Regions from separate parts of the Streptomyces sp. NPDC048171 genome, predicted to be linked through region 2. Evidence: riboswitches for the same ligand, from Rfam matches in the RefSeq annotation. Region 2 holds a riboswitch; the other holds the start of a gene.

Region 1 (9,319 bases), on a different contig from region 2:
ACCGCAACCCCCAGACCAGGGCACACGCGGAAGCGCGTACCAAGGAGCTGGCGGGCCTGGCGGTGCAGCTGCACGCGGCGCTGGTACAGACCGCGCTCGGCGTGCGGCTTCCCTGAAACACGCCTGTTCGGAGCCCCGGATCGCCCAGCCGATCCCGGCCCGACTACCCAAACGTCCCGGGCACGGCCTAGGGTTGCTGTGTGAACGAGCTCGATGTCGTAGGTGTCCGGGTCGAGATGCCCTCCAACCAACCGATCGTGCTGCTGCGCGAGGTGGGAGGCGACCGCTACCTTCCCATCTGGATCGGACCGGGTGAGGCGACGGCGATCGCCTTCGCCCAGCAGGGCATGGCTCCGGCACGGCCGCTGACCCACGACCTGTTCAAGGACGTGCTGGAAGCCGTCGGCCAGGAGCTCACCGAGGTGCGCATCACCGACCTGCGCGACGGGGTGTTCTACGCCGAGCTGGTCTTCGCCAGCGGCGTCGAGGTCAGCGCCAGGCCCTCCGACGCCATAGCGCTGGCCCTGCGCACCGGAACGCCGATCTACGGCAGCGACACGGTCCTCGACGACGCGGGCATCGCGATCCCGGACGAGCAGGAGGACGAGGTGGAGAAGTTCCGCGAGTTCCTCGACCAGATCTCGCCGGAGGACTTCGGGACGAGCAACCAGTAGGGTTTCCCCGAATCGGGGCACGCGAAACCACTCTTAGGGTGATTATCACTCGGCGTGCCGAGTGTGGCGATCGTTGACGCACCCTTGGTGACTGCCTACCTTCGAGGAGGCAGGTCAAGGACGGAGGTCGGCGTGAGGATCAGCGGCGACGGTACGGCTGGGGGTGGCCCCGGGCACGGTCTCGGGGCGAGTGGTCCGTACCCTCCCCAGGACTCTCGGCTCCGCACGGGCGGGGGGTACGCCCAGCAGGCCGGCGTGCCCGATTCCGCTCCGCAGCGGCCGGCCGCCGTGCCGACCAGTGGAGGGACGGCGGCCATGACGTCCGAAGAGATCGGCTATCGCGGGCCGACGGCCTGCGCGGCCGCCGGCATCACCTACCGGCAGCTCGACTACTGGGCCCGCACGGGACTCGTCGAGCCCAGTGTGCGGCCGGCCCACGGGTCGGGCACGCAGCGTTTGTACAGCTTCCGCGACGTGGTCGTGCTGAAGATCGTCAAACGCTTCCTGGACACAGGGGTGTCACTCCAGAACATCCGGACCGCCGTCCAGCACCTGCGGGAGCGCGGCTTCCGCGACCTGGAGCGGATGACGATGATGAGCGACGGCGCCACGGTCTACGAGTGCACCTCCCCGGACGAGGTGCACGCCCTGCTCCAGGGCGGACAGGGCATCTTCGGGATCGCCGTCGGCGTGGTCTGGCGGGACGTCGAGAGCGCGCTGTCCCAGCTGCACGGAGAGCGGATCGACACCGGGGAGACCCTGGTCGGGCACAATCCGGCGGACGAGCTGGCGCGACGCCGCAACAGGGCGGTCTGAGCGACGCGCCGGTCCGCCCGGCGCGCGGGCCGACCGGTGGCGGCCGCATTGTCAGTGGCGTAGGGCAGCATCGGAGATGTGAGAACCGCGCCCACGATCCTCCATCTCGACATGGATGCCTTCTTCGCCTCGGTGGAGCAGGCGTCCAAGCCGAGTCTGCGCGGGAAGGCCGTGGTCGTGGGCGGCCTGGGGCCGCGAGGCGTCGTCGCCACCTGCTCGTACGAGGCGCGCGTCTTCGGCGTCCACTCGGCGATGCCGATGGGCCAGGCCAGGCGGCTGGCGCCCAACGCCGCGTATCTCGTCCCGCGGTTCGAGCTGTACCGGTCGATCAGCGAACAGGTGATGCGGCTGCTCAGGGAGTTGTCGCCGCTGGTGGAGCCGCTGAGCCTGGACGAGGCGTTCGTGGACCTGGAGGCCGGCGGGACGGCCTGGGACGCGGCGTCGGCGCGGCTGGCCGGGACGAAGCTGCGCACGGACATCCGCGCCGTCACGGGTCTCACCGGATCCGTGGGACTGGCCGCCTCCAAGATGCTGGCCAAGATCGCCTCCGAGGAGGCCAAACCCGACGGGCTGGTCCTGATCCCGCCGGGGACGGAGCGGGCCATGCTGGAGCCCATGTCCGTGCGGACCCTGCCCGGCGTCGGCCCGGCGACCGGCGACCACCTGCGCCGGGCCGGCATCACCACGGTCGGGGAACTGGCAGAGGCGGGCGAGGACGAGTTGGTGCGGCTGGTGGGCAAGGCGCACGGACACGGCCTGTACGCCATGGCCCTGGCGCTCGACGAGCGGCCCGTGGTGGCCGAGCGGGAGACCAAGTCCGTGTCGGTCGAGGACACCTACGACGTGGACATCCACGACCGGGTGCGGGTCGGCGTGGAGGTGGGCCGGCTGGCCGACCGGTGCGTGCGACGGCTGCGCGCGTCGGGGCTGTCCGGGCGGACCATCGTGCTCAAGGTGCGCAGATACGACTTCTCCACGCTGACGCGCTCCGAGACGCTCCGCGGGCCCACGGACGATCCGGCGGTGGTGCGGGAGGCCGCCGCCCGGCTCCTGGACTCGGTGGACACCACGGGCGGTGTGCGGCTGCTCGGGGTCGGCGTCAGCGGCCTGGCCGACTACACGCAGGAGGACCTGTTCGCGCAGGCGGCGGGGGGCGGAGCCGAGGGCCCCGCCGAGGAGCCGGAGTCCGAGCCCGCCGCGGAGCACCGCCCGGCACCCGCGGAGCGCCGCTGGCCGTCGGGGCACGACGTGCGGCACACGCGGTTCGGGCACGGGTGGGTCCAGGGGAGCGGGCTGGGGCGGGTCACCGTGCGCTTCGAGACGCCGTACTCGCGGACCGGCCGGGTACGGACCTTTCCGATGGACGACCCGGAGCTGACGCCCGCGGCTCCGCTGCCGCTGGTTCTGTCCGAGACGCGAAGACCCGGTGAGGGTCCGGCAAGACCGGTGGCCGGTTAGCCGTACGTCCCGTGCGTGCCGGATCGGTCGCGGGGGCGGAGCGTCAGGTCTCCTCGTTGCCCTTGCCCGCCAGCTTGCCGAAGTCGTGGTCGGGGAGCGGGGGAGCGGCGGCCACGTCGAGGCCGTAGTGGTGGTACAGCTGGAGTTCCTGTTCCGGCGACAGGTGGCGGCCGACGCCGAAGTCCGGTGCCTCCTTGATCAGGGCCCGCTCGAAGGGCACGCGCAGGGTGCCCTCGACCAGCTCGCTGGGCTCCAGGGGCACGAAGGCGTCCCTGCTGAAGAGGCCGGTGCGTATCGCCGCCCATTCGGGCACGCCGGTGGCGTCGTCGAGGTACACCTCGTCCACGGTGCCGATCCTGGTGCCTTCGCGGTCGAACGCCTTGCGGCCTATCAGGTTCCGCGGGTCGATGTCAGTACGCACGGGCCCTCCACTTGGTCACCACTTGGCCGCACTGGGGTCGCACACCAGCCCGCCGAATCATCCGTAAGTACTACGAAAAACTACATATGACCGGTCGGCCACTCGAAGGTTCGTGCCGCGGGCTCGCTGGTACGCTGGCAAACGGCTGCTGACCCCGCGCGGGAGAGTCCTCCGGACACCATCGGAGGCGCCGAAGGAGCAAATCCTCCCCGGAATCTCTCAGGCTCACGTACCGCACGGACGAGGTCACTCTGGAAAGCAGAGCGGGTGTCGACGGCTTCCGCTCTCACCGACGGTGAAAGCCGGGACGCCCTCGGGCCGCCCCGGTGAAGCTCTCAGGTTGAGATGACAGAGGGGGAGGCCGTCCGGGTACCCGCGCCGTGGTGCCCCTCGAAGGTCGTCAGACCAGGAGGCCTCCGCAATGACCGCCCACCGCACTCCGCTCACCGAACTCGAACAGGCAGCGCCGTTCGAGCAGCGCCACATCGGCCCCGACCACGAGGCCCGCGCCAAGATGCTCGCGCAGGTCGGTTACGGTTCGCTCGACGAGCTGACGGCCGCCGCGGTGCCGGATGTGATCAAGAACGCCGACGCGCTGGACCTGCCGGGCGCGCGCTCCGAGGCGGAGGTGCTGGCCGAGCTGCGCTCGCTGGCCGACCGCAACCAGGTCCTGGACTCCATGATCGGCCTCGGTTACTACGGCACCTTCACCCCGCCGGTCATCCTGCGCAACGTCATGGAGAACCCCTCCTGGTACACCGCGTACACGCCGTACCAGCCCGAGATCTCCCAGGGCCGCCTGGAGGCCCTGCTCAACTTCCAGACCATGGTCGCCGAGCTGACCGGCCTGCCCACCTCCGGTGCCTCCCTGCTGGACGAGGGCACCGCCGCCGCCGAGGCGATGGCGCTCTCCCGGCGCATGGGCAAGAACAAGAAGGGCCTCTTCCTGGTCGACGCGGACGTGCTGCCGCAGACCATCGCCGTGATCCAGACCCGTGCCGAGCCGACCGGCGTCGAGGTCGTCGTCGCCGACCTGAGCGAGGGCATCCCGGCCGAGGTCGCCGAGCGGGAGATCAACGGCGTCCTGCTGCAGTACCCGGGTGCCTCCGGTGCCGTACGCGACATCAAGCCGGTCGTCGATCGGGCGCACGAACTGGGCGCGCTCGTCACCGTCGCCGCCGATCTGCTCGCCCTCACCCTGCTCACCTCGCCCGGCGAGCTGGGCGCGGACATCGCCGTCGGCACCACCCAGCGCTTCGGCGTGCCGATGGGCTTCGGCGGGCCGCACGCCGGCTACATGGCCGTGCACGAGAAGTTCGCGCGGAGCCTGCCCGGCCGCCTGGTCGGCGTCTCCGTGGACGCGGACGGCAACAAGGCCTACCGCCTGGCCCTGCAGACCCGCGAGCAGCACATCCGCCGCGAGAAGGCCACCAGCAACATCTGCACCGCCCAGGTGCTGCTCGCCGTCATGGCCGGCATGTACGCCGTCTACCACGGCCCCGAGGGCCTGCGGGCCATCGCCCGGCGCACCCACCGGTACGCCTCGATCACCGCCGCAGGCCTCGCCGCGGGCGGCGTCGAGATCGTCCATGGTGCTTACTTCGACACCGTCACCGCATGGGTGCCCGGCCGGGCCGACGCGATCGTGCACGCCGCCCGCGAGAACGGCATCAACCTGCGGCTCGTCGACGCCGACCACGTCTCCTTCGCCTGCGACGAGACCACCACGCGCGCCCAGGTCGGCGGCGTGTGGCACGCCTTCGGCGTCGAGGGCGACATCGAGGCGCTGGACGCGGAGACCGCGGAGACGCTGCCCGAGGCCCGGCTTCGCACCGACGAGTTCCTGACCCACCCGGTCTTCCACCAGCACCGCTCCGAGACGGCGATGCTGCGCTACCTGCGCCGCCTATCCGACCGGGACTACGCGCTGGACCGCGGCATGATCCCGCTGGGCTCCTGCACCATGAAGCTCAACGCCACCACCGAGATGGAGCCGGTCACCTGGTCCGAGTTCGGCGCGCTGCACCCCTTCGCGCCCGCCGAGCAGGCGCAGGGCTACCTGACCCTCATCCGTGAGCTGGAGGAGCGGCTCGCGGAGGTCACCGGGTACGACAAGGTCTCGCTGCAGCCCAACGCCGGGTCGCAGGGCGAGTTCGCCGGCCTGCTCGCCGTACGCGGGTACCACCGGGCCAACGGCGACGAGCAGCGCACCGTCTGCCTCATCCCGTCCTCCGCGCACGGCACCAACGCGGCCAGCGCCGTGATGGCCGGCATGAAGGTCGTCGTCGTCAGGACCGCCGAGGACGGCGAGATCGACGTCGAGGACCTGCGCGCCAAGATCGAGCAGCACCGCGACGAGCTGGCCGTGCTGATGATCACGTACCCCTCCACGCACGGTGTCTTCGAGGAGCACGTGGCCGACATCTGCGGCCGGGTGCACGACGCCGGCGGCCAGGTCTACGTGGACGGCGCCAACCTCAACGCCCTGGTCGGCCTCGCCAAGCCCGGCCACTTCGGCGGCGACGTCTCCCACCTGAACCTGCACAAGACGTTCTGCATCCCGCACGGCGGCGGCGGTCCCGGCGTCGGCCCGGTGGCCGTACGGTCGCACCTGGCGCCGTACCTGCCCAACCACCCGATGCAGCCCGCGGCGGGCCCGCAGACGGGCGTCGGACCGATCTCGGCGGCCCCGTGGGGCTCGGCCGGCATCCTGCCGATCTCCTGGTCGTACGTGCGTCTGATGGGCGGCGAGGGCCTCAAGCGCGCCACGCAGGTGGCCGTGCTGTCCGCCAACTACATCGCCAAGCGGCTGGAGCCGCACTTCCCGGTGCTGTACACCGGTCCCGGCGGGCTGGTCGCGCACGAGTGCATCATCGACCTGCGTCCGCTGACCAAGGCGACCGGCGTGAGCGTCGACGACGTCGCCAAGCGGCTGATCGACTACGGCTTCCACGCGCCGACGATGTCCTTCCCGGTAGCCGGCACGCTGATGATCGAGCCGACCGAGTCCGAGGACCTGGCCGAGCTGGACCGGTTCTGCGAGGCGATGATCGCCATCCGCGCGGAGATCGAGAAGGTCGGCTCCGGCGCCTGGCCCGCCGACGACAACCCGCTCGGGAGCGCGCCGCACACCGCCGCGGCCCTGGGCGGTGCCTGGGAGCACGCGTACACGCGTGAGGAGGCCGTCTTCCCGGCCGGGGTGTCCGCCGCCGACAAGTACTGGCCGCCGGTGCGCCGCATCGACCAGGCCTTCGGTGACCGGAACCTCGTCTGCTCCTGCCCGCCGCTGGACGCCTACGAGGACTGATCCCCCCGTACGCCCAGTACGTTCAGTACGACAAGAGGCTCCGTACCGCCCATCGGGCCGGTGCGGAGCCTCTTGTCGTGTCAGGCGGTCGCGAGCGACACCTCCGTCGACTTGATCAGCGCGACGACGGGAGCGCCGACGGACAGGCCCAGGTCCTCGGCGGCCTCCTTGGTGACGACGGCGGTCAGCGCGCCGCCCTCGACGGCGATCCCGACGGACGCCATCGCACCCCCCGTGGTGAGTGCGGTGACGGTGCCGGGCAGCCGGTTGCGGATCGACAGGCCCTCGGCGCGCCCGGTGGCCAGGGCGACCTCCGTGGACTTCACCAGGGCCCGGACGGCCGTACCGGCGGCGAGCGCCAGGTCGTCGGCGGCGTCCCGGGTGATCGCCGAGGTGAGGTCCTGGCCGCCGGAGAGGCGGACCTTGACCGTCGCCATGGCCTCGCCCGGGGTGACGGCGGTGACGGTGCCCGGGAGCTGGTTGCGGATGCTCAGGGTCATGGGGGGACCGTAGCCCTGGAACGGGACGCGTGCCGGGCACCCGGGGCGTTGGGTGTAACGCGATATAGCGCTAGTATGTCGCGTGACGGGGCGCACACGGGATGCCCCCTGGGAGATCGGGGTGGAGCGATGTCGGTACAGCCCTCACCGGGAGGCGGGGCGCTCGCGCTCCGGGCCTCGCACGCGGACCGTGACAGTGCCGTGGATGTCCTGAGTGCCGCCGCCGGCGACGGCATGCTGACCGCCGAGGAGCTGGACGAGCGGGTCGGCGCGGCGCTCTCCGCGCGCACCCGGGGCGAGCTGGCGGCCCTGACGGCCGACCTGCCGGTGGCGCCGGAGGGACCGTTTCAGGCCGAGGCCAAGGACGTCGTCCGTATCGAGCAGGTAGGCGCGTCCACCCGGAGGGGTGACGGGTGGGTGGTGCCGCGGCGGATGGAGATCCGGTCGGACTGGGGAGAGGTGACGCTCGACCTCGCCCGCGCGGTGATCACGCACGACACCCTCCACATCGACCTGGCCCTGCGCGGCGGCACGCTGAAGCTCGTGACACGGCCCGGCATCGTGGTGGACACCGACTCGCTGATCGCGAGCTACGCCAAGGTGAAGGTGGCTCGGGCGGCCGGTGCCGGGGCCCCCGTGACCCTGCGGGTGGCGATAGCGGGAGAGGTCAGCTTCGGGCAGGTCGTGGTGCGTGCGCCGGGTCGGCGGTTCGGGCGGAGGGCCGGCCGGGGAGGGCTTGGGGGAGACAGCCGTGACCGCGTCGGCATGGCGGATTACGCGGGGTGATCGTCCTTGGACACACATCAGGGCCGGTTCGCAACCGTGGCTGCGGGCCGGCCCCATGGTGCGCCGGGCGGAGTGATGTCACCCCGGCCGGTGGGGTGCTCAGGCGGCGGTGATCAGACCCGCGCCGACGGGGCGGTGCGGGGCGATGATCTGGCCGTCCGGCAGAAGCTCACCGGTGTCCTCGAAGAGGACGACGCCGTTGCACAGCAGGCTCCAGCCCTGCTCCGGGTGGTGCGCCACGAGGCGGGCGGATTCCCGGTCGGCGGAGTCGGCTGACGGGCACGGTGGCTGGTGCTGACACATGAGTGGGGTCTCTCGGTCTGTGGTGATGGGTGAGTCTGCTGTCTTGTCTGTCCCGCGGCGTGAAGCGTTGTTCATGGCCGCCCCCCGTATGTTTAAGTCGGTCCGAACCCAGTGTTGCCCCACGGGCGCCGATCCGCAGGTATTTCGCAGCACCGCTTCTCACAGGTTGATGACGCATCACCCGCGCGGACGGTTCAGCCCAACTGCACTGTCACTTCGGGTGGTTCGGCATGGCCGAATGGGGCTAGTCCGCGCGGGTGGACGCGATGCGGTCAGGCGGGCGAGCCCAGCAGCCCCGTCGGTGTCACCCGGTGCGTGAGGACCGGCAGCAGCTCGGCGACCCGGTGCGGGCGGTGGGCCGCGATGCCCGGAGGCGCGGGCGCCAGCGGAATCAGCAGGTCGGTGGCGGCGGGGTGACCGGCGGCGGCGTCCGCGGCGCAGTCGCCGTGCAGCCACAGGGTGAGCATGTACAGCTCGGGTACCGACAGCAGACGCGGCTGGTAGGGCTGGGGCACCGACTCGGCCTGCCGCAGCGCGCGTTCGGTCGAGGCGACGTAGGGACCCTCGAAGAAGTGCGAGAACGCCCAGCCGTCCGGGGTCAGCATGGTCTCCGCGGCCGCCACCACCCGGTCGCCGCTGCGGATCAGGAACCGCCACCCGGCCAGCCGCGTCGCCGTCGCGCCGTCCGCCGTGACCCGGTCCAGGACGTGCACGGGCAGCGGCAGTTCGGGCGCGACGGGGCCCTGGGCGCCGAGCAGCGAGGGAGTCCGGGCCTCCCGGACCGCGGTGGGCGAGGAGAGGGCGGTGAGGACGGAGCGCAGGGCGGGCTTGGGGGCCGGCGGGACACGCAGGGGCATGGTGGGTCGCCTCTCATTCGAAGGCACGGTGGCGCGAGGGCGGAGCGGGGCGGACGACGCTGTCAGCTCACGGGGCTGGGGAGGCAGGGGCCGGGGTCCGGGAACCGAGAAGGGGGTGAGGTCTGCCGCGTGTCAGCTCGACGACGGCATCCTTCGACCGTGGGCGCCGGTCTTCTGCCTTGTCCGCGGAGTTTATA
Region 2 (9,319 bases):
CAGCAGCTCGTCGCCGGTGCGGAAGGGGTACTTGAGCACCGTGTCGTCGAGCACGATGCGGTCCGCGCCCACCGCGTCCTCGTCGACGACGAAGCCGCCGCCGACCGAGTAGTACGTCTTGGTCAGCACCTCGGCGCCCTCGGCGTCGTACGCCCACAGGGTCATGCCGTTGGCGTGGTAGGGGAGGGTCTCGCGGCGGTGCAGGACCATGTCGTCGTCGTAGGCGAAGGCGATCTCGTGCTCGCCGAGCAGGCGGATGCGGCCCGAGGACCTGATCGTCTCGACGCGGTCGTCGGCCGTCTCCACGTCCACCGTGCGCGGCGAGTCGCCCTCCAGGCCGAGCAGCACCGCCTTGGGGGTGCCGTGGCCGTGTCCGGTGGCGCCGAGCGAGCCGTACAGCTCGGCCCGGACGGAGGCGACGGAGTCCAGCAGCTCCTCGTTGCGCAGGCGGCGGGCGAACATGCGGGCCGCGCGCATCGGGCCGACCGTGTGCGAGCTCGACGGGCCGATGCCGATCGAGAACAGGTCGAAGACCGAGATGGCCACGGGGGTCTCCTCAGAACGGGGGTGGTGCAGAGGGTGGTGCTTCAGGGCGGGGCGCCGGGCTCGCTTGTGGCGGGCGCGGCGCCCCGATCACGCGGTGTCTACTTGTTCAGACCCGGGTACAGCGGGTGCTTGTCGGCCAGGGCCTTCACCCGGGCGGTCAGCGCCTCGGCGTCGTAGGACGGCTTCAGCGCCTCGGCGATCACGTCCGCGACCTCGGCGAAGTCCTCGGCCGTGAAGCCGCGGGTCGCCAGGGCCGGCGTACCGATGCGCAGCCCGGAGGTCACCATCGGCGGACGCGGGTCGTTCGGGACGGCGTTGCGGTTGACCGTGATGCCGACCTCGTGGAGGCGGTCCTCGGCCTGCTGGCCGTCCAGCTCGGAGTCGCGCAGGTCGACCAGGACCAGGTGGACGTCCGTGCCGCCGGTCAGGACCGACACGCCCGCCGCCTTCGCGTCGTCCCGCACCAGGCGCTCGGCCAGGATGCGGGCACCGTCCAGCGTACGGGTCTGGCGCTCCTTGAAGTCCTCGCTCGCGGCGACCTTGAAGGCGACGGCCTTGGCGGCGACCACGTGCTCCAGCGGTCCACCCTGCTGACCGGGGAAGACGGCGGAGTTGATCTTCTTGGCCAGGTCGGCAGTGGAGAGGATCACACCGCCGCGCGGGCCGCCCAGCGTCTTGTGGGTCGTGGTGGTGACCACGTGGGCGTGCGGCACCGGGTTCGGGTGCAGGCCCGCCGCGACCAGACCGGCGAAGTGCGCCATGTCGACCATGAGGTACGCGCCGACCTCGTCGGCCACCTTGCGGAAGGCGGCGAAGTCCAGCTGCCGGGGGTAGGCCGACCAGCCGGCGACGATCAGCTTCGGCCGGTGCTCCTTGGCGAGGCGCTCCACCTCGGCCATGTCGACCTGGCCGTCGTCACCGACGTGGTACGGGACGACGTTGTAGAGCTTGCCGGAGAAGTTGATCTTCATGCCGTGGGTCAGGTGCCCGCCGTGGGCGAGGTTCAGACCCATGATCGTGTCACCGGGCTTGAGCAGCGCGTGCATCGCGGCGGCGTTGGCCTGGGCGCCGGAGTGCGGCTGCACGTTGGCGTGCTCGGCGCCGAAGAGCGCCTTGACCCGGTCGATGGCGATCTGCTCGACCACGTCGACGTGCTCGCAGCCGCCGTAGTAGCGGCGGCCGGGGTAGCCCTCGGCGTACTTGTTGGTCAGGACCGAGCCCTGGGCCTCCATGACCGCGACGGGCGCGAAGTTCTCGGAGGCGATCATCTCCAGGGTGGACTGCTGGCGGTCCAGCTCGGCGTCGACGGCGGCGGCGACGTCGGGGTCGAGCTCGTGCAGGGGTGTGTTCAGAAGCGACATACGTCCGTGACTCCTCAGGCGCCCGCGAATGCGGTGTACTCGTCGGCGGAGAGCAGGTCGCCCGGCTCGTCCGTGACCCGGACCTTGAACAGCCAGCCGCCCTCGAAGGGGGCGCTGTTCACCAGCGACGGGTCGTTGACGACGTCCTCGTTGATCTCGGTGACCTCACCGGAGACGGGGGAGTACAGGTCGGAGACGGACTTGGTCGACTCCAGTTCGCCGCAGGTCTCGCCCGCGGACACCGAGTCGCCGACCTCGGGAAGCTGCACGAAGACGACGTCACCGAGCGCGTTGGCCGCGTGCTCCGTGATGCCGACCGTCGAGGCGCCGTCCTCGGCGGCCGACAGCCACTCGTGCTCCTTGCTGTAGCGCAGCTGCTGGGGGTTGCTCATGGCCTGAATTCTCCTGTACGCGGGTGACTGCTGATGAATGGGGGGACTGCTGACACTGCCGTTGAGCAGCAAGGACACGCGCGGGGGGCCGGTGGCCTCCCGCCCTCAGTGTCTACTTCTGGCGCTTGTAGAAGGGCAGTGCCACGACCTCGTACGGCTCGTGGCTGCCCCGGATGTCCACGCCCACACCCTCGGTCCCCGGTGCCGCGTGCGCCGCGTCGACGTACGCCATGGCGATCGGCTTGCCCAGCGTGGGGGAGGGGGCGCCGGAGGTGACCTCGCCGATCACCTCGCCGCCGGCGACGACCTGGTACCCGGCGCGCGGGACCCGGCGGCCCTCGGCGACCAGGCCGACCAGCACGCGGGGCGGGTTCTGCTCGGCCTCGGCGGCGGCCCCGGTCAGCGCGGCGCGCCCGACGAAGTCGCCCTCCTTCTCGAACTTCACCACCCGGCCGAGCCCGGCGTCGAAGGGCGTCAGCGAGGTCGTCAGCTCGTGCCCGTACAGCGGCATGCCCGCCTCCAGGCGGAGCGTGTCCCGGCAGGACAGGCCGCAGGGGACGAGACCGACGCCCTGGCCCGCCTCGGTCAGCGCCTGCCACAGCTCGACGGCGTGCTCCGGCTTCACGAACAGCTCGAAGCCGTCCTCACCGGTGTAGCCGGTGCGTGCGATCAGCGCCGGGACACCGGCCACCGTGCCGGGCAGACCGGCGTAGTACTTCAGGCCGTCCAGGTCGGCGTCGGTGAGGCTCTTGAGGATGCCCGGGGACTCGGGGCCCTGCACGGCGAGCAGCGCGTAGGCGTCGCGGTCGTCGCGCACCTCGGCGTCGAAGCCAGCCGCCCGCTCGGTCAGCGCGTCGAGCACGGTCTGCGCGTTGCCGGCGTTGGCGACGACCATGTACTCGGCGTCTGCCAGCCGGTAGACGATCAGGTCGTCCAGGATGCCGCCGTCCTCGCGGCAGATCATGGTGTAGCGGGCGCGGCCCGGCTTCACGCCGCCGATGTTGCCGACCAGCGCGAAGTCCAGCAGCGCGGCGGCCTGCGGCCCGGTGACGGTGATCTCGCCCATGTGCGAGAGGTCGAAGAGACCGGCCCGGGTGCGCACCGCGACGTGCTCGTCACGCTCGGAGGCGTAGCGCAGGGGCATGTCCCAGCCGGCGAAGTCGGTCATCGTCGCGCCCAGCGCGCGGTGGGTGGCGTCGAGCGCGGTACGGCGGATATTCGAACTGCTCATCGGTCGGTCGTCTCCCAGGACAGGACGGCACGGGCGAGGTCGGTCCTCCCCATCTGTCATCGGAACCTGAGAGGTTCGCCACGACCACCGGAGTACGGCGATCAGGGCTTGCACCTTGGGTGGGGCAGCCGTCGGACGGCGGCCCGCTTTTCAGATGTGCCTCGCCCGCGCGGTAACGGGGGCCTGAGAGATTCAAGGGAGGGACTTGCTCCTTCGGCGCCCCGGCGTGGCCGGGGACTCTCCCGCGCGGATTCAAACGGCCGGTATGCAGTTGGCGCCGCCATCATTGCACGACCGGCCGATTCGTGGCAGACCGTGATCTGTAACCGGCTTGTGGCAGTTGGCGAACGAAATCGCGAGACCCGCGCATTACCTTCTCTTTACACTCGACGGGGATGGGAACTCGTGAACCGCCCCAGGGGAGACGATCACGGTGAACAGGACCACGGCCTACGCCACGACCTCGGGCCTCGCGCTGCCCGAGCAGCCCTCAGCCCCGGCCCCTCAATCGTGTGCCGAACGGCCCGCGCCCGTCGTCCGCGACCTGCGCGAGCGGGACGGGCACGGCCCGCACGCCCTGCTCTTCGGACCCCGGGACCTGGTGGTGATCACCGGCCTGCCCGGCAGCGGCAAGTCCACCCTGATGGCGCGCACCGTGCGCGGCCCGCGCATCGACTCCCAGGACACCCGGGACCGCTGGGAGCGCCGCATGCCGGGCTTCCTGCCGTACGCGCTCTACCGCCCCCTGGTCCGCCTCGCCCACTACGCGGGGCTCCGCAAGGCGCTGCGCTCCGGCGAGGGCGTCGTCGTGCACGACTGCGGCACCCAGTCCTGGGTGCGCGGCTGGCTGGCCCGGGAGGCCCGCCGCCGCGACGGCACCCTGCACCTGCTGCTCCTCGACGTCGGCGTCGACCAGGCCCTGGCCGGGCAGCGCGAGCGCGGCCGCGGCGTCTCCCGGTACGCGTTCCTGCGGCACCGCGCGGCCAACTCCCGCCTGCTGCGCGCCGTGACCGGGGGCGCCCTGCCCGCCGGCTGCACCTCGGCGATCGTCCTGGACCGGGCGGCCGCGGACGCCCTCCGCCGCATCGCCTTCACCGGATGACGGACCGCGGGGAGCCGGGCCGAACGGGTTAGCCTTTCCAGCCAGGACAGCGGTACCAGGCAGGCGGTAGGCAGATGGACTTCCCGGGGTTCCCGGCACAGGCACACCCCCACCCGCACGGCGGTTGGCCCGGCAACGAACTGGAGGAGGTGCTCTCCGCCTCCCTCGGCATACCGGGCGCCGGCGGGCGGATCGTGGAGGTGCTCGGCCGCAGCTTCCTCTGGATCCCCCTGCCGAACGGCGGCGGCCCGCACAGCGGCCCCCTCGACCTGCCCTCCCTGGAGATCGACGGCCAGGCCTACGTGCCGGTGTTCAGCTCCGAGGAGCAGCTCCGCCAGATCGCCGGGGCGCAGATGGCGTACACCGTCGCCCCCGCCGCGGAGTTCGCCCGCGGTCTGCCCCCGCAGGTCGGCATCGCCGTGAACCCGGAGGGCGTGGTCGGCATCCCGCTGCCGCCGCCCGCCGTGGCCGAGCTGTGCCGGGCCGGCCGCACCCCGCTGGACGGGCCCGCGTCCGGCGGCCGGGTGCGCCTCTTCGAACCGGACTGGCAGGACGACCCGGTCGACTTCCTCGCCGCGGCCTCCGCCGAGTTCGCCGCCACCGGCGTGGTGCGCACCGCCCGCCGCTGCCTGGCCGCCGTCGAGACCGCCGACCCCACCCTGTTCGTCGGCGTCGAACTCACCCACTGGGAGGGCGACGCCCGAGCCCTCCCCCTGGAGGCCCTGGGCCGAGCCCTCACCACCGCCCCGCCGAAGTGGCCGGTCAACCTGGTCCTCCTGGAGGCCGCCCAGGACCCGGTCTGCGACTGGATGAGGGACAGGGTCCGCCCCTTCTACGACCGGGACTTGTAAACGTCTACGACCGGGACTTGCGAACGCCGGTCAGGGCAGCGCCACCAAGGGGCGCGGGTCTGTGACGTGTGCGGCTCCGCCGCGTGGCCGCGACAAGCCACGACGCACCCGCACCCGCAGGACGACCGCGCCCCCCGAGCTCATAGGCGCCCCCCACCCCGCGGAGCCGTAAGCTGTTTCCACGACCGGGAACTTCCAGAAAGGGCCACAGACGTGAGCGCCAGCGGCACCACGACCGGGCAGGTCGAGCACATGCTGCGCCAGGTGACGCCCGGGCGCTACGACGCCTACGAGGCCCTGCTGCGCGCGCTCGCCACCCCCACCTCCGGCCAGGTCTGGATGCTGCTGTGGCAGGGCCAGGCCGGCTCCCCGGACGCCCAGTACGGAAACATGGAGGTCGAGGGCTACGGCTACGCGCCGTGCGTCACCTCCGCCCAGGAGCTGTCGGCCAGCGGCTGGAACAGGTCGTACGAGGTGGTCGACGGCCTGGAGGCGGCCCGCGCCCTCTACCCGGACCACTTCGGCCTCTGGCTCAACCCGCACGCTCCCGGCGGCGGCGTCGGCATCCCCTGGCCGGATCTGCGCCGGATCGCCTCCGGCCTGGACCGCCAGCCCGCCGGACCCCTGCGGCTGTCCGAACCGGCCATCGAGATCCCCCAGTTCTACGCCCTGCTCACGCAGAACGCCCACCGCACCCCGGCGGTCCGCGCGCTGCGCCGCGCCTGGGTGCAGCCCGCGCTCGGGGCGCCGTACCTCGCCATCGGTCTCGAGGTCTACGACACCTCCCCGCCGGCCGTCGACGCGGTGCGCGCGATGATGCAGCAGTCCGTCGGCGCGGTACCGGACGGGCTCGCGGTGTCGACGGTGGCGATGACCGACATCCACGACCCGGTCGCCATGTGGCTGCGCGCCCACGCCCGTCCGTTCTACGACCGCGAGGCCCACGGCCCCGCCCCGGCCCAGGCACCGGTGGGCGGGTACGGATACCCTCCGGCCGGGGGCCGGTACTGACGGTCGCGGGCCCGGCCCCGGGGTGACCGGTGGCGATCTTCGCGCGTAGATGAGGGTGCAAAGCACCGCCTTGTCCCCTCTGTCCCAACTCATCCGCGTCCGGCCCCCGTTACCCACTGTCCGGATAACGGAACACCTCGAACAGCATCACGGTTGCGCATCCATTCACCGTCAAGTCTGGCTACAGATCGCCAAAGCGTTGAAGACTCCCGCAACAAGGGGTGGATGCTCGCCCCTTTGTACGACGGACGGATCACGCCGCTACAGCGGCAAGTGCGGGCCGGCTACCGCCGGTTGAGAGGGGTCCCTGCCAGATGACGGCACCATTGCACGAGCCGACCGCGGAAGCGGCCCCGAGTGCGGCCGAGGAAGCGGCGGTTGCCGGCGCCGAAGCCAAGGCGGTACAGGGGCGTTCCCTTGGCCGGATCGCCTGGGAGCGCCTGAAGCGGGACAAGCTCGCCCTGACGGGCGGCGTCGTGGTGCTCCTGCTCGTCGTGGTCGCGATCTTCGCGCCTCTGATCACCAACATCGTCGGGCAGGACCCGGACGTCTACCACGAGGACCTGATCGACCCGCTGTTCGGCACGCCCAGGGGGTCACTCGGCGGCATCAGCGGCGACCACTGGTTCGGTGTCGAGCCGGTCAACGGCCGCGACATCTTCGCCCGCATCGTCCACGGCGCCCGGATCTCGCTGCTCGTCGGCTTCCTGTCCGCGATCGTCGCCGTGGTCATCGGCACCGTCCTGGGTGTGCTCGCCGGCTTCTTCGGCGGCTGGGTCGACGCCCTGATCAGCCGCGTCATGGACGGCCTGCTGGCCTTCCCGCAGCTGCTCTTCATCATCGCGCTGGTCTCGGTGATGCCGAACGAGATGCTGGGACTCAGCGGCACGGGCGTGCGCCTCTTCGTGATGATCCTCGTCATCGGCTTCTTCGGCTGGCCCTACATCGGGCGCGTGGTGCGCGGCCAGACGCTCTCCATGCGTGAACGGGAGTACGTGGAGGCCGCGCGGTCCCTGGGGGCGGGACGCTTCTACATCCTGTTCAAGGAACTGCTGCCCAACCTGGTGGCCCCGATCATCGTGTACACGACGATGATGATCCCCACCAACATCCTCACCGAGGCGGCACTCAGCTTCCTGGGCGTGGGCGTCAAGCCGCCCACGTCGTCCTGGGGGCAGATGCTCTCGAGCGCGATCGACTACTACCAGTCGGATCCCATGTACATGGTGATCCCCGGTTTGGCGATCTTCATCACCGTTCTTGCCTTCAACCTCTTCGGTGACGGCGTACGCGATGCGCTGGACCCGAAGGGCTCCCGCTGACCTGCCGTACCGGCAAGCGACCCGTGGCACCTGCACGGGGTCTCTCATCTAATCCGGAGGATCCGAGATCGTGACTACCCAACGCACCTCAGGGCGGCGCAAGCAGGCCATGGCCGCTGCCGCAGTGGTCGCCGCGCTGCTGACCACGGCGGCGTGCGGCGGCGGCGGTGACAGCGACGGCGAGGGGTCGAAGAACGGCGCGGCCGGCTTCGACGCCGCGAACAACAAGGTCGCCCAGGCCGACCAGGCCAAGAAGGGCGGCGAACTGAAGTTCGCCAGCGTCCAGGACGCCGACTCGTGGGACACCACCCGCGGCTACTACGGCTTCATGTGGAACTTCTCGCGGTACTACTCCCGCCAGCTCGTGACGAACACGCCGGCGCCCGGTGAGGAGGGCGCGGGCGTGACGCCCGACCTCGCCACCGATGTCGCCAAGGTCTCGGACGACGGCAAGACCTACACGTACACCCTGCGTGACGGCGTCACCTGGGAGGACGGCAAGCCGATCACCTCCAAGGACATCAAGTACGGCATCGAGCGCGTGTGGGCGCAGGACGTCCTCTCCGGCGGTCCGACGTACCTCAAGGAGGTGCTCGACCCCGAGGACAAGTACCAGGGCCCCTACAAGGACAAGTCCGCGGACAAGCTGGGTCTGAAGGCGATCGAGACGCCGGACGACAAGACCATCGTCTTCAAGCTGCCGCAGGCCAACTCGGACTTCGAGGAGATGCTCGCGCTGACCTCGGCGTCCCCGGTCCGCCAGGACAAGGACACCAAGTCCAAGTACGGCCTGAAGCCGTTCTCCTCCGGCCCGTACAAGTTCCAGTCCTACAACCCGGGCAAGGACCTCACCCTGGTCCGCAACACCGAGTGGAAGCAGGACTCGGACCCGGTCCGCAAGGCGTACCCGGACAAGGTCACGATCAAGTTCTTCACCAACGCCAACGAGCTTGACCAGCGTCTGATCGCCGGCGACTACGACATCGACCTGGCCCAGACCGGTCTGTCTCCCCAGGGCCGCACCACCGCCCTGAAGCAGCACAAGGGCAACGTCGACAACCCGGTCTCCGGCTACATCCGCTACGCGGTCTTCCCGCAGAGCGTGAAGCCGTTCGACAACATCCACTGCCGCAAGGCCGTGCTCTACGGGGCCGACCACGTCTCGCTCCAGACCGCGCGCGGTGGCCCGCAGGCCGGTGGCGACATCGGCACCAACATGCTGCCGCCGGCGGTGCCGGGCTCCGAGGGCCAGAAGTACGACCCGTACGAGATGGCCGGTGCCAACAAGAAGGGCAACGTCGCCAAGGCCAAGGAAGAGCTGAAGGCCTGCGGCAAGCCCAACGGCTTCAAGACCACCATCGCGGTCCGCAACAACAAGCCGGTCGAGGTGGCCACCGCCGAGTCGCTCCAGGCGTCGCTGAAGAAGATCGGCATCACGGTCGACATCGACCAGTACGACGGTTCGCAGACCGCCGGCATCATCGGCAGCCCGTCGAACGTGAT

What was found. Region 2 has a riboswitch for glycine ahead of gcvT (glycine cleavage system aminomethyltransferase GcvT). Riboswitches for the same ligand answer to the same signal wherever they lie in the genome.
Region 1: it holds a riboswitch for glycine, as region 2 does, so the genes downstream of both, gcvP (aminomethyl-transferring glycine dehydrogenase) here and gcvT (glycine cleavage system aminomethyltransferase GcvT) in region 2, are expected to answer to the same signal.

What each region holds. Positions count from the first base shown of each region.
Region 1 covers NZ_JBIDAU010000009.1:427,701-437,019, reverse strand. Annotated here, with positions in the region: gene ACGF3J_RS27010 (MerR family transcriptional regulator) at 1-116, shown strand, start outside; gene ACGF3J_RS27005 (bifunctional nuclease family protein) at 201-674, shown strand; gene ACGF3J_RS27000 (MerR family transcriptional regulator) at 807-1,490, shown strand; gene ACGF3J_RS26995 (DNA polymerase IV) at 1,569-2,948, shown strand; gene ACGF3J_RS26990 (PRC-barrel domain-containing protein) at 2,992-3,369, opposite strand; glycine riboswitch at 3,519-3,614, shown strand; gene gcvP (aminomethyl-transferring glycine dehydrogenase) at 3,791-6,676, shown strand; gene ACGF3J_RS26980 (molybdopterin-binding protein) at 6,757-7,176, opposite strand; gene ACGF3J_RS26975 (DUF1707 domain-containing protein) at 7,306-7,962, shown strand; gene ACGF3J_RS26970 (DUF5999 family protein) at 8,062-8,265, opposite strand; gene ACGF3J_RS26965 (hypothetical protein) at 8,538-9,122, opposite strand.
Region 2 covers NZ_JBIDAU010000002.1:827,674-836,992, forward strand. Annotated here, with positions in the region: gene ACGF3J_RS08180 (L-serine ammonia-lyase) at 1-546, opposite strand, end outside; gene glyA (serine hydroxymethyltransferase) at 645-1,907, opposite strand; gene gcvH (glycine cleavage system protein GcvH) at 1,922-2,299, opposite strand; gene gcvT (glycine cleavage system aminomethyltransferase GcvT) at 2,412-3,530, opposite strand; glycine riboswitch at 3,691-3,785, opposite strand; gene ACGF3J_RS08200 (AAA family ATPase) at 3,964-4,632, shown strand; gene ACGF3J_RS08205 (enhanced serine sensitivity protein SseB) at 4,707-5,483, shown strand; gene ACGF3J_RS08210 (enhanced serine sensitivity protein SseB C-terminal domain-containing protein) at 5,697-6,494, shown strand; gene ACGF3J_RS08215 (ABC transporter permease) at 6,809-7,816, shown strand; gene ACGF3J_RS08220 (ABC transporter substrate-binding protein) at 7,887-9,319, shown strand, end outside.